One region of the Kitasatospora sp. NPDC101155 genome, then DNA from elsewhere that is predicted to be linked to it. Evidence: riboswitches for the same ligand, from Rfam matches in the RefSeq annotation. Region 1 holds a riboswitch; each other region holds the start of a gene.
What was found. Region 1 has a riboswitch for cobalamin ahead of ACIRYZ_RS19645 (HoxN/HupN/NixA family nickel/cobalt transporter). Riboswitches for the same ligand answer to the same signal wherever they lie in the genome.
Positions count from the first base shown of each region.

Region 2: it holds a riboswitch for cobalamin, as region 1 does, so the genes downstream of both, ACIRYZ_RS11745 (ribonucleoside-diphosphate reductase subunit alpha) here and ACIRYZ_RS19645 (HoxN/HupN/NixA family nickel/cobalt transporter) in region 1, are expected to answer to the same signal.
Region 3: it holds a riboswitch for cobalamin, as region 1 does, so the genes downstream of both, ACIRYZ_RS43370 (cobalamin biosynthesis protein) here and ACIRYZ_RS19645 (HoxN/HupN/NixA family nickel/cobalt transporter) in region 1, are expected to answer to the same signal.

Region 1 is NZ_JBIWPN010000012.1:30,594-34,863, reverse strand. Features, by position in the region: gene ACIRYZ_RS19655 (hypothetical protein) at 1-1,011, opposite strand, end outside; gene ACIRYZ_RS19650 (ArsR/SmtB family transcription factor) at 1,081-1,464, opposite strand; cobalamin riboswitch at 1,546-1,739, shown strand; gene ACIRYZ_RS19645 (HoxN/HupN/NixA family nickel/cobalt transporter) at 1,771-2,880, shown strand; gene ACIRYZ_RS19640 (EamA family transporter) at 2,889-3,740, opposite strand; gene ACIRYZ_RS19635 (helix-turn-helix domain-containing protein) at 3,892-4,270, shown strand, end outside.
Region 2 is NZ_JBIWPN010000006.1:202,245-206,514, reverse strand. Features, by position in the region: gene ACIRYZ_RS11755 (glycoside hydrolase family 26 protein) at 1-941, opposite strand, end outside; gene ACIRYZ_RS11750 (hypothetical protein) at 1,079-2,236, opposite strand; cobalamin riboswitch at 2,438-2,581, shown strand; gene ACIRYZ_RS11745 (ribonucleoside-diphosphate reductase subunit alpha) at 2,772-4,270, shown strand, end outside.
Region 3 is NZ_JBIWPN010000076.1:11,468-15,737, forward strand. Features, by position in the region: gene ACIRYZ_RS43365 (cobyric acid synthase) at 1-639, opposite strand, end outside; gene ACIRYZ_RS43370 (cobalamin biosynthesis protein) at 636-1,598, opposite strand; cobalamin riboswitch at 1,697-1,828, opposite strand; gene ACIRYZ_RS43375 (helix-turn-helix domain-containing protein) at 2,035-2,727, shown strand; gene ACIRYZ_RS43380 (alpha/beta hydrolase family protein) at 2,863-3,999, shown strand.

The DNA of each region.
Region 1 (4,270 bases):
TTCGAGCTGGGCGGCGAGGTCGCCGTCCGGGTCGAGGACGGGCGCGGCCTGGCCGAAGGCGTAGCTGGGGGAGTGCGGGTCGAGTTCGGCGGCGCCGGTGGCGACCAGCAGGGTGCGGCGGCCCAGGGCGGCGCCGTAGACGGAGACCGAGCCGTGGTCGCCGATCAGGCAGTCGGCGGCGACCAGTGCGGCCTGCCAGCCCTGGTGCGGCGGGATCAGCCGCAGGCCCATCCGGCGGGCGTCGTCGAGCAGCGTCTCGGGGTCGTGCCGGCTCCAGATGTTGGGGTGCAGCACGACGGCCACCGTGTACTCGTCGGCGGGCAGCCGGCGGACCAGGCGGCGGGGCAGGTCGGGGCGGCGGCCGAGTAACGAGTGCCCGCTCCAGGTGGAGTTGACGACGACGAGCCGGCGGCCGTCGACGGCGCCGAGTGCGGCGCGGTAGGCGTCCCGGGAGCGTACGCTGCCGAGGATCCGGTCGAAGCACGGGTCGCCGACGACCCGGGCGACGTCCAGGGCCTCGGGGCAGGAGACCCGCAGCCGGTCCAGCTGCTCGGGGTGGGAGAGGCCGAGGACGTCCACGAACACCCGCCCCCGGTGGGTGAGTTCGTTGCGGGACAGGCCCGCGGCGCTGACCGTGTCGCCGGTGGACTCGGTGACCAGGCGGTTGTAGCCGGCGCCGTGCGGGAGGACGACCAGGTGGGCGTCCAGCCGGTGCATGGAGGCGTGGACGGCGCAGGCGACGGCCAGGTCGAAGCGGCGGCGGACGGCGTCCTCCCACTCCAGCACGGTGTAGCCGGGCAGGTCGCGCAGGTAGTCGGTGAGGCCGCGGTCGGCGAAGGCGGAGCCGGGGTTGACGGTGAAGTACCGCTCGATGCCGTCCTGGTTCAGCAGGGTGAGGACGTCCAGGACCCGGGTCGCCGAGGTGAGGGTGCGGGCGACCGCCAGCACGCGGGCCTTGACCGGGCGGGTGTTCCAGCGGTCGGCGGGCCAGACGTGGGGGTGGGACGGCACCTCATGATCGTACTCATCCGGGCCGCTCCCGGGGGCCCCTTGCGAGAGACGGCCGGGCCCGAGTGTCGGTCAGCCCGCCGCTGCGGTGGGTTCGTGGTGTTCTCCGGCGGCGCACTCGTCGAGGAGGGGGCGCATGCTGTCGTCCACGAGCCGGTAGCGCACCACGCGTCCGTCCTTGTCCCCGGTGACCACGCCCGCCGTGCGCAGCAGTCGCAGGGCCTGGGAGACGGCGGGGTCGCGCATGCCGGTGGCAACCGCCAGGTCGCTGACGGCGAGCGGGCCAGCCCGGTGCAGGGCGAGCAGCAGGGCGAGCCGTCCGGGGTCGGCGAGCAGGGAGAACCGCTCGGCCCAGGACCGGACGTGCGCGGTGTCGCCGATCGCGGCGATGGCCTCGCAGACCCGGTGGCCGTCGATGGTGCGGTGGCCCGCGCGGTCGGCCGGTACGAGATGCATGCGGACATTCTGGCAGCTCACGACCTGTGATCCTGGACACCTGCACAGGTGCGCAACCTTGCGAGGGTGGTGGACTGCCCCTACGGTGTTCCCCGCCGTGGTGCTCGGGAAGACCGGTGACGGACCCTCAGGGGTCCCAGTCCGGAGCGGCCCTCGCCACTGTGATCGGGGGAGAGTTGTCCGAACCCACGTGCCACTGGGCGCCTCGTGCGCCTGGGAAGGCGGGTCCGGAAGCCCCGTAAGCCAGGAGACCGGCCACGGCATCTCACGAAGTCTTTCCACGAGGTGCTGGAGCGTGATCCGAAGATGACCCTGCCCGAAACCGCCACTCCCACGGAGGCGGCCCCCTCGGTCCTGCCCACCTTCAGGTGGAAGCGCGAGGACACCATCCGCACGGCCGGGTTGATGGGGGTGATCCTGGCCATGCACGTGGTGGCCTTCGGGACGCTCGTCTTCCTGGTCGCGCCGCACAACTACGCGGTCGGGACCCAGGTCTTCGGGGTGGGCCTGGGTATCACCGCGTACACCCTCGGCATGCGGCACGCCTTCGACGCCGACCACATCGCGGTGATCGACAACACCACCCGCAAGCTGATGGCGGACGGCAAGCGGCCGGTCTCGGTCGGGTTCTGGTTCGCCCTCGGGCACTCCTCGATGGTGGTCCTCATGGCCGCCCTGGTGGCGGGCGGCGCCCAGCTGGCGAACACGCTGATGGACGACGACTCGGCCACCCACAAGTGGCTCGGGCTGGTCGGCACCACGGCCTCCGGCGCCTTCCTCTACCTGATCGGCGCGCTCAACCTGGCGGCGCTGGTCGGCATCCTCAAGGTGTTCCGCTCGATGCGGGCCGGGAAGTACGACGAGGCGCAGCTGGAGGAGCACCTCAACTCGCGCGGCTTCATGGCCCGGGTGCTGAACCGGGCGACCCGCTCGATCACCCGGCCCGGACAGATGTTCCCGGTGGGCATGGTGCTGGGCCTGGGCTTCGACACCGCGACCGAGGTCACCCTGATGGTGATGGCCGGCTCGGGTGCGGCGGCCGGGCTGCCCTGGTACGCGATCGTCTGCCTGCCGCTGCTGTTCGCGGCGGGGATGAGCCTGTTCGACACCCTGGACGGGACCTTCATGAACTTCGCGTACCAGTGGGCGTTCTCCAACCCGGTGCGCAAGGTGTACTACAACCTGACCATCACCGGGCTGTCGATCGCGGTGGCCTTCATCATCGGCACCATCGAGCTGGTCGGGGTGCTGCACGAGAAGCTCGACCTGACCGACCCGGTCACCGGGTTCATCGCGGACATCTCGCTGGACAACGTCGGGTACGCGATCGCCGGGCTGTTCGTGGTGGTGTGGGCGATCGCGATCGCCTACTGGAAGCTGGCCGGGGTCGAGAAGCGCTGGACGCCCGCGGAGTAGTCCGTCGGTCACGCTGCCGCGAGCAGCAGCGTGCCCGCGACGGCGAGCCCGGCGCCGACCACCTGGACCGGGCGCAGCCGCTCCTTGAGTACTCCGCGCGCCAGCAGCGCGGTGACCACGGGGTAGAGCGAGGCGAGCACGGCGGCCACCGCCGCCGAGCCGCTGTGCGAGGCCATCGCGTACGTGGCGTTGCCGGCGACGTCGGCCAGCCCGACGGCGGTGAGCAGGGGCAGCCGGGCGCGCAGCTCGGGCAGCAGCCCGGAGGTGTCGGTACCGCGCAGGCCGAACAGCAGCGCGGCGCCGCCGACGGCGACGTTGACGAGCCGCTGGACGCACAGCACGAGCAGCAACCCGCCGCCGGCCGAGGCCTGGGCGAGCAGGGCCATGTTGGCGCCGAAGCCGAACGCGGCGGCCAGGGTGAGCAGCAGGGCCGTACGGGCGGCGGACGGCCCGCCGCGCTCGGGGCCGCCGGCCAGCACCACGCCGGCCACGGCCACCGCGATCCCGGCCACCTGGCCGAGACCGGGCCGCTCGCCGAGCGCCAGCCCGACGCCGACCGGCACCACGACGCCGACGGTGGCCAGCGGGGACACCACGCCCATCGGGCCGAGCGCGAGCGCCCGGTAGAAGGCGAGCATCGCGAACGGGCCGATCACCCCGGCGGCGACGGCGTACCAGAGGGCGGGGGAGGCGTCCGCCCAGCCGCCGGTGGCCAGGACCGCGAGGAGGAGGACGACGGTGGCCGCGGTCTGGGAGACGACCACGACGGCGAGCGCGGGCAGTCGGCGGGTGAGGACGCCGCCGCCGAAGTCGCCCAGGCCGGTGAGCAGGCTGGCGGAGAGGGCGAGCAGGACGGTCACTGGAGGTGCCAGGAGATCGAGGACAGCACAATGCACTCCGAAGTACAGTCGGATGGACTCGTTGCCGAGAAGGCAGCGTAGTTCACTGAGCTGCACCTCGCCGAACAATATTCTGCACTTTCCGTATTGTGGACACCGGAGGACTGCCCGCGTGCCGGACCCCGACCTCGTCTCCCAGGCCCTCGCCCGGAACCTCAAGCGACTGCGCGCCGAGCGCGGCCACACCCTGGACGCCCTCGCCGCCCGCTCCGGGGTGAGCCGCGGCATGATCGTCCAGATCGAGCAGGGCCGCACCAACCCGAGCGTGGCCACCGTGGTCCGGCTCGGCGACGCGCTCGGCGTCTCCATCGCCACGCTGCTCGACTACGAGGAGGGCCCGGACGTCCGGATCATCCCCGGCGACCAGGCCGTGCCGCTCTGGAGCGGTGAGAGCGGCGGGACCGGCACCCTGCTGCACGGGATCGAGGCGCCCGGGCCGCTGGAGCTGTGGGAGTGGCGGATGGAGCCGGGCGAGGAGTACTCCTCCGAGC
Region 2 (4,270 bases), on a different contig from region 1:
GCCCACCAGAACCGGCTGGAGCAGTCCTGGACGTTCATCTCGTGGTACGGGCGCAGCAGCACCGGCACGTCGTGGGCGGCCAGGTACTCCAGGTGGTCGGCCAGGTAGGACAGGTCGGTGATCAGCGCGCGGTACTCGGGGGTGTCGTGCGCGGCGTCCACGACCCGGCCGAACCAGCCCGGGTCCTTGGCCGCCGGGGAGTTCGAACAGAGCACCCGGTCGAAGGACTTGACGTCCGATCCGGGGTAGGGCTCGTGGAAGGACATGCCGACGATCCCGGCCGGGGCGCCGCCGTTGTCCGGCAGTTCGGTGCTGCTGCCGTCGCAGTTCTGCTGGACGCCGGAGCTGCCGTAGGTGCCGTCGTCGGCGCGCGGGTGGCCGGACCAGACGGCGGTCATCAGGTCGACGGCGTCGTCTGTGTACTGCCAGCCGGTCCGGCAGGTGGGCCAGCGGCCGGCCGAGTAGGAGCGCGGGTTGCCCACGCCCCAGGCGTTCTGGCCGTATCCGGGGCCGAGGTCGGTCTCCAGGAAGCCGGGCAGCCTGCCGGTGATGTCGGCGGCCTTCTTGTAGTAGTAGCCGACCTGCTTGGTGCCCCGGTAGTCGCCGTACTCGGGGTTGTTGCGCTCGTTGTGCGCCTCGACGTGCTGGCCGATCACCGTGCCGCCGCTCTGCCCGGTGCGGGCCTGGCTCTCCAGGTCCGCGAGGAACTGCTGGACGGCGCGGGCGTTCGGCGAGGCCTGTGGGTCCCGGGCCAGCAGGTCCCGGCCCACGTCCGGCGGCAGGGTGCGTCCGGGGGCGCCCACCGACACCGGTACCCGCGCGGGCTGTTCGCCGTCGACCCGGTCGTCCCGGCCGAGCAGCGCGAAGGTGCCCGCGACGACCACGATCCCTGCCGCGGCCAGGAGGGCGGGCTTGCCGCGCAGGGCACTGGGCAGGGCCACGACCGCTCCTCCGGTTGCTTGCCGGCACCGACCCCCACGGACGCAACCGGAACACACGTACGAATGACCCCTGAGAGCCTGCCACACTCCCCCGGCCCCGGCGAACGGATCCGCCGGCACCGGGGTGTCACGGCAGGTCAGCCGGCCGGGGTGGCCGCCGGCGTGCCCTGCGAACCGGGCGTGGCGGAGCCCGCCGCCTTGGCCCGCTGGAGCAGCTGGCCCTTCACGTGCTCGGCGAAACCGGAGGCCGCCGCGGTCGCGGTGGCATCGGGGGCGTTGCCGCCCTTCGCCGAACCCTCGACGGTGAAGTAGTCGTACCGGCCCAGGCTGCTGTGCGTGCTGGTGCAGCCGGGGTTGGCGCAGAACGCCGGGGCGCCGGGCGCCGGAAGGCCCTTGAGCTGGCCGGCGTAGTTCTTCACCGCGGTCTCGGCCTGGATCTTGTGGTCGAAGACCGCGACACCGACGGTCACCGCGCTGTCGCCGGAGACGTACGTCGCCCGGAGCACCTTCTGGCAGCCCTGGTCGCCGAGGATCTTGCCGAGACCGCCGGTGGTGGAGTTGCCGTCCCAGCAGGGCTGGTCCAGCGAGACCACGGTCCGGTTCCAGGTCGCGCCGTTGACCGTCACCTGCATCGCGGAGAACAGCGCCCCCGCGTCCTGCGGCGCCGGGTCGGTGGCGGCTTCCCAGATCGGCTTCGACGGGTCGTCCGTCTGGCCGCCCGGGGTCGCGCTCGCGCTCGACGGCCCGGGGGTCGGCTTGTTCGAGGCGGACGCGGTGGTGACCGGACCGACCTTCTTGGTGTCGTCCTTCTTGCCCATGAGCAGCACGCCGCCCGCGGCCAGACCACCCACCACGACGACGGCGGCCACGATGCCGATGACCCTCATCCGGCGCTTGCGCTTGCCGTCGGCCTCGTTGCGGTCCGCCAGCGCCTCCCAGTTCGGCTCGACGCGCTGCGGCGGCACGGGCTGCTGGGGCGGCTGCTGCTGCCACTGCGGCTGAGGGGCCGTCGGCTGCACCGGCTGCGACTGCGGCTGCGGCTGCGGCTGCGGCATCGGCTGGGGCTGGGGCTGCGCGACCGGCTGCGGCCGGGGCTGCGGCACCGGCGGGACGGGCTGCGAGAGCGGCTGCGCGGACGGCACCACCGGCCCGTACGAGGCCGGCGGCGGGCCGAAACCGCCGCTCGGCGGCGGCACCGGACCCGGCGCCACCGACTGCTGATTCTGTGCGCCCCCCGGCCCGGCGGGAGGCGTTCCCTGCGGCCCGTGCCCAGGTACGCCGGTTCCGTCGCTCATGCGCCCAGATCGTAGGGCATCCCCCTGACCGTCGATCCGCCCGGTGACCATTCCGTGCCGAAACCAGGACGCGGGCGTGTGGATCCGGGCCGCCCGAGGCGCGGATCCGGGCACCGGACGGGCACGAACCGCCACCCGCCCCGGTACCGCCGGTCATCGCGCCAACACACCACGCCGCACTACATGTGGTGCCACATCAGTGAGGCACCACTACATGTATGCTCGTTCCTGCTGTCGATGCAGGGGAACCCGGTGGGAATCCGGGACTGCCCCGCAGCGGTGTGCGGGCGGCTCCAGCAGCCGTGTCCGCGAGTCCGAGTACCTGCCGACGGCGTGCCCACGGCCCTCCCGCAGAGGCCGCGCCAGCACCAGCAGTACACCTCCGGGCCTCGCGGGCGGGCCGGGGAGACACCGTCGCGCGGCGCCGTTTGCGTTCGCGCCGTGCTCCCCTGCCCAGATCGGTCCGGTGCCACCCGATCACTGCCGCCGATCGCCGCCAGGAGAGAGCGCCTTGACCACCGCTGCCTCAGCCACCCTGCCCGCCCAGGGCTCCGGTACCGCCTTCACCGACCGGACGGTCTCCGACCCCGGCGGAGCGCTGCTGCGGCTTCTCACCGACCGGAGCGCCGACCTCACCGAGGTGGACCCCGGCCATGTCGCCGCCGCCGCGCTGCGCGGCCGCCACGCCGGCTCGGACTTCGCCGAGCTGCGCGGGCTGGCCGTGGACGCCGCCGCGTCGATGATCGCCGAGGACCCCCAGTACTCGAAGCTGGCGGCCCGCCTGCTCGCCCTGGAGATCGTCGACGAGGCGAACAGCCAGGGCTCGGTGTCCTTCTCCGCCTCGATCGCCGTCGGCCACGCCGAGGGCCTGATCGGCGACACCACCGCGGCCTTCGTCGCCAAGCATGCCGCCGCCCTGGACGCGCTGATCGACGCCGCTGGCGACGACCGCTTCGAGTACTTCGGCCTGCGCACCGTGCAGTCCCGCTACCTGCTGCGCCACCCGATCACCCGCAAGGTGATCGAGACCCCGCAGCACTTCCTGCTCCGCGTCGCCTGCGGCCTGGCGGTCGGCGACTCCGAGCAGTCGGTGCGCGAGGTGGCCGAGCTGTACGGCCTGATGAGCCGCCTGGAGTACCTGACCTCCTCGCCGACGCTCTTCAACTCCGGCACCCGGCACCCGCAGATGTCGAGCTGCTACCTGCTCGACTCCCCGCTGGACAACCTGGACTCGATCTACAACCGCTACGCGCAGATCGCCCGGCTGTCCAAGCACGCCGGCGGCATCGGCCTGTCCTACTCGCGCATCCGCTCGCGTGGCAGCCTGATCCGCGGCACCAACGGCAAGTCCAACGGCATCGTCCCGTTCCTGCGCACCCTCGACTCCTCGGTCGCCGCGGTCAACCAGGGCGGCCGCCGCAAGGGCGCGGCCTGCGTCTACCTGGAGACCTGGCACGCCGACATCGAGGAGTTCCTGGAGCTGCGCGACAACACCGGTGAGGAGGCGCGCCGCACCCACAACCTCAACCTGGCGCACTGGATCCCGGACGAGTTCATGCGCCGGGTCAACGCCAACGCCGACTGGTCGCTGTTCTCCCCCGCCGACGTGCCCGAGCTGGTCGACCTGTGGGGGGCCGACTTCGACGAGGCCTACCGCAAGGCCGAGCTGGCCGGCAAGGCCGTGCGCACCATCCCGGCGCAGACCCTGTACGCCCGCATGATGCGCACCCTGGCGCAGACCGGCAACGGCTGGATGACCTTCAAGGACGCCTCCAACCGCGCCGCCAACCAGACCGCGCTGCCGGGCCGCACGGTGCACTCCTCCAACCTGTGCACCGAGATCCTGGAGGTCACGGACGACTCCGAGACCGCCGTCTGCAACCTCGGCTCGGTCAACCTCGGCGCGCACGTGGCCGCCGGTGCCTCGGTCGAGGACCTGCTCGGTGCGATGGACTGGGAGCGGCTGGACGCCACCGTGCGCACCGCCGTCACCTTCCTCGACCGCGTGGTGGACATCAACTTCTACCCGACCAC
Region 3 (4,270 bases), on a different contig from region 1:
GTGCAGCATCTCCAGCCCGGGCGCCAGCAGCCGCGCGTCGCCGCGGAACTTGTTGACGAACCAGCCCGCCACGTGCCGCTGGTCCTCGGCCGACAGCAGCGCCAGCGTCCCGTACATCGCGGCGAAGACCCCGCCGCGGTCGATGTCGCCGACCACCACGACGGGCAGTCCGGCGGCCGTGGCCAGGCCCATGTTGGCGATGTCCCGGTCGCGCAGGTTGATCTCGGCGGGCGAGCCGGCGCCCTCGCAGACCACCACGTCGAAGCGGCGGCGCAGGTCCGCCAGGCACTCCAGGGAGCGTTCGAGCAGGACGGGCTTGCGCTCCCGGTAGTCCAGCGCGCCCACCTCGGCCACCGGCCGGCCGAGCAGCACCACCTGGCTGCGGCCGTCCGCGCCGGGCTTGAGCAGCACCGGGTTCATCGCCGCCTCCGGCTCCACCCGGGCGGCCTGGGCCTGCATCGCCTGGGCGCGGCCGATCTCGGCACCGTCGGCGGTGACGAAGGAGTTCAGCGACATGTTCTGTGCCTTGAACGGCGCGACCCGCACGCCCTGGCGGGCCAGCCAGCGGCAGATCCCGGCCGTCACCACGCTCTTGCCCGCGTCCGAGGTCGTCCCGGCGACCAGCAGCGCGTTCGTCATGCCCCACCCCTCTTCATCAGGAGCCGCAGCAGGACGTGCCCCGCGACCGTCGTACCCAGCGCCAGCGCGCCCACCCGCCGGGACAGCGTGCAGGCCCGCTCGATGTCGTCCACCGTCACCGGCCGCAACTCTGCGCCCAGCACCGGCCGGTGCTCCACGCGCTCCCCGTACTGCAAGGTCCCGCCCAGCCGCACGCCCACCGCGCCGGCGAAGGCCGACTCGGCCTGGCCCGCGTTCGGGCTCGGGTGCGCGGAGCCGTCCCGCCGCCAGACCCGCCAGGCGGTCCGGGGCTCGGGTGCGGCGGCCACCGTCAGCAACGCGGTGAGCCGGGCGCCCGGCCAGCCGGCCACGTCGTCCAGCCGGGCCGAGGCCCAGCCGAAGCGGGCGTAGCGGGGCGAGCGGTGGCCCACCATCGCGTCCAGGGTGTTTACCGCGCGGAAGGCCAGCAGGCCCGGCGAGCCCGCCAGGGCGCCCCAGGTCAGGGCGTTCACCACGGCGTCGGCGGTGTTCTCGGCCACCGACTCGACCACGGCCCGGGCGATCTGCTGTTCGTCCAGCGCGCTCGGGTCCCGCCCGCACAGGTGCGGCAGCCGTTCCCGGGCGGCCGTCAGATCGCCCGCGGCGAGGGAGCGGCCGATGGTGCGCGCCTCCCGGGTCAGCGAGGTGCCGCCGAGCACCGTCCAGGTCGCCGCCGCGGCCAGTGCCGCCCGCCCCAGCGGACGGCGTCCCACCGTACGGTCCAGGGCCAGCGTGCCGGCCGTGACCGCGCCCACGCACAGCGCCGTGTACGCCGTCCCGGCCGTGCGGCCGTCGCGCCACAGGCGCCGTTCGAGGCGGGTCGCGGCGCTGCCGAAGAGCGCGACGGGGTGGCCGCGGCGGGGGTCGGCGAAGCGGGCGTCGACGGCGTAGCCCGCGACGGCGCCCAGCGCGAAGGCGGCGGCGCGGGTCAGCGGGCGCACTGCGGTGGGCAGCTCGGGGTCCGATGGGGCGGGGCAGGCTGCATCGCGTGCGTGTCCTCACTCAGGGTCCGCGCCCTGGATCGACGTACCGGGGGCGAGAGTCTCCTGGCTTCCGGGTCGGACGCACCCCCGGGCCTTCCAGCGGCTTCTGACGGCCCGCCGTGACACCTTCCGAGCGTGCTCCCCGGTGACAGTGGCGGGACCGCGCCGGATTCGCACCGGCTTCCTCTCCATGCCTCCGTTTGGCGCAAGGATCCCATCACGCGGCCGATCCACGCGTCAACCGAGGTCACGGAGGGGTTGGTCACACGGCGGCCGCACGGCGGCCGGGTGCCGTCACTGTGCGATCGCCCAGCGCGGCGGAGGGCCCGTCAGTCCCGCTTCGTGCGTTCCGGGGCTGGGGGCGCGCCGAGGGCCGCGCCTACCGTTCGGTGCCATGCGCCGCAGAAAGACCCCCGCCGCCGCCCCGCCCCCGGTGCCGTTCTCGCCCGAGGCCGCACGCGCCCACCGGGTCGGCCTCGGCCTGACCCCCGAACAGGTCGCCGAGGGTATGGCCGCCCACGGCGTACGGCTGCTGTTCGGCCACGTCCTCGCCTGGGAGAACGGCGACCTGAGGCCCGGCGAGGCCGAGCTCATCGCCCTCGCCCGCGCCCTCTGGTGCCCCGCCGCCGACCTGATGGGGGCGCGCCCGACGCGCCTGCGGGACCACCGCATCGCCCGCGAACTCGGCCAGGAGGCCGTGGCCGAACGCGTCGGCATGTCCCTGCCCGCCTACCAGCAGGCCGAACTGACCGGCTACTGGGACGGCGACCCGGACCAGACCCACGCCCTCGCCCAGGTCCTCGGCCTGCGGCTGACCGAGCTGGTCGAGGCCACCGGCCGCGCCGAGGCCCTGGACCGGCTGCTGCGCCAGTGCGTCGCCGGCCGCTGGCAGCCCCATCTGCGCGCCCTCGCCCGTCTCGTCCCCGTCCCCGAGCCGGACCTCGCAGCCGTCCTCCCCGTCCTCCACCAGGAACACCACGTCCCCACCCACTGGGGCACCCCCAGCGTGCCCCGCATCCCCGCCCCGCCGCTCACCCCCCGGTTCTGGCAGCTGCTCGCGGCCCAGCCGACGGCCGTTCCGGTCTGAGGCTCCTCTTCCTCCCCCGTGCCCCGGTTCCCTTCCCATTCCCCGGATGGCCCATTCCGGTGGCCTGGGGAGCACGACCCTGGTGAACTGGTGTACGAACACCGTCCGGGTCCGTGAAGCAGAGCGGGGAACGATATGCGTTGGCGAACCGCAGCGGTCGTGGCCGCCGCTGCCGTCGGGGCCGGGGCCGTCGTCCTGGTGATCGGCCGCCGGGCCTCCGAGCGGATGGTCCATCCGGGCGCGGGGCCGGGTGCGGGGCCAGGGGCGGCCGTGCAGGAGTCCGGGCCCATCCTGGTGCAGAGCCTCGCCGCCGGCCGGGTCACCTTCACCCGCCGCCCCGAGAGCCTGCGGCGCGGCCGCTGGGCCGTCGAGTGGGAGGGCGGCGGGCACGCGGTGGTCGAGGAGATCCTGCACAGCGACGAGCAGGGCGTCACCCGGCGGCTCGTCCGCGCGGACCGGGGCACCCTCACGCCCGGCACCGAGGTGCACTTCACCCCCCGCGTGCTGCTCGGCGACCCCACCGAGGCGCTCGGCCTGGCCTTCAGTGACACCAGCGCCGACGGCGAGCTGGGCGCCCTCCCGGCCTGGCACCTCGACGGCAAGCGCGGTACCTGGGTGATCCTCGTCCACGGCACCGAGGCCGACCGCCAGCAGACCCTCCCGGTCCTGCCCGTCCTCGACCGCCTCGGCCTGCCCGTCCTCGCCGTCACCTACCGCGGCGACGCGGGCGCCCCCGCCTCCCCGGACGGGTTGAGCCACTTCGGCGCGACCGAGTGGCGCGACGTCGAGTCGGCGATACGGCTGGCGCTCGACCACGGTGCGGGCCGGGTGATCCTGTACGGCTGGTCGTTGGGCGCCACCATGGTCCTGCACGCGGCGGCCCGCTCCGCGTGGGCGCACACCATCAGCGGGCTGATCCTCGACTCGCCCGTCCTCGACCTGCCCGCCTCCGCCCGCCGCGACGCCGCCCGGGCCGGCTTCACGGGCGTCGCCGCCGAGCTGGGCGCCCTGGCCGCCGAGGGGCGCACCGGCGTCGACCTCGCCGACTTCGCCCGGCTCGCCGAGGGAGCGGACCTGCACGCCCCCACCCTGGTGCTGCACAGCCCCAGCGACCGGATAGCCCCCTTCGGCGCCGCCCAGCGCCTCGCGGCCGCCCGCCCGGACGTGGTCAACCTGCAGGCCTTCCCGGGCGCCGACCACGCCGCCCTGTGGAACTCCGCCCCCGACCACTACACCGAACTCCTCCGTCGCTGGCTCACCCCCCTGCTCTGACCGCGCCGGCCCCGGCTTCGGGGGCCAAATTTGGCCCTGTGGGTGAGGGTCGGCCCATCCGACTTCCCCGCGACAGCCCACCCGACCGCCCGTTGCCGCCCCGGGAAGCACCACCGGCCCGGGGCGCCCGCGGCTCCGCCCTGCCGTCCACGCGACCCCCGTTCGATTCGCTGTCCGGATCGCGCCCCCGGCGCGGCTCCCGCTCGCGTACCAGAAGTCGGCCCGGCGGACTTCCCGTGCCGAAACCTCCGTCCCCCGGCGGACGCCGCCT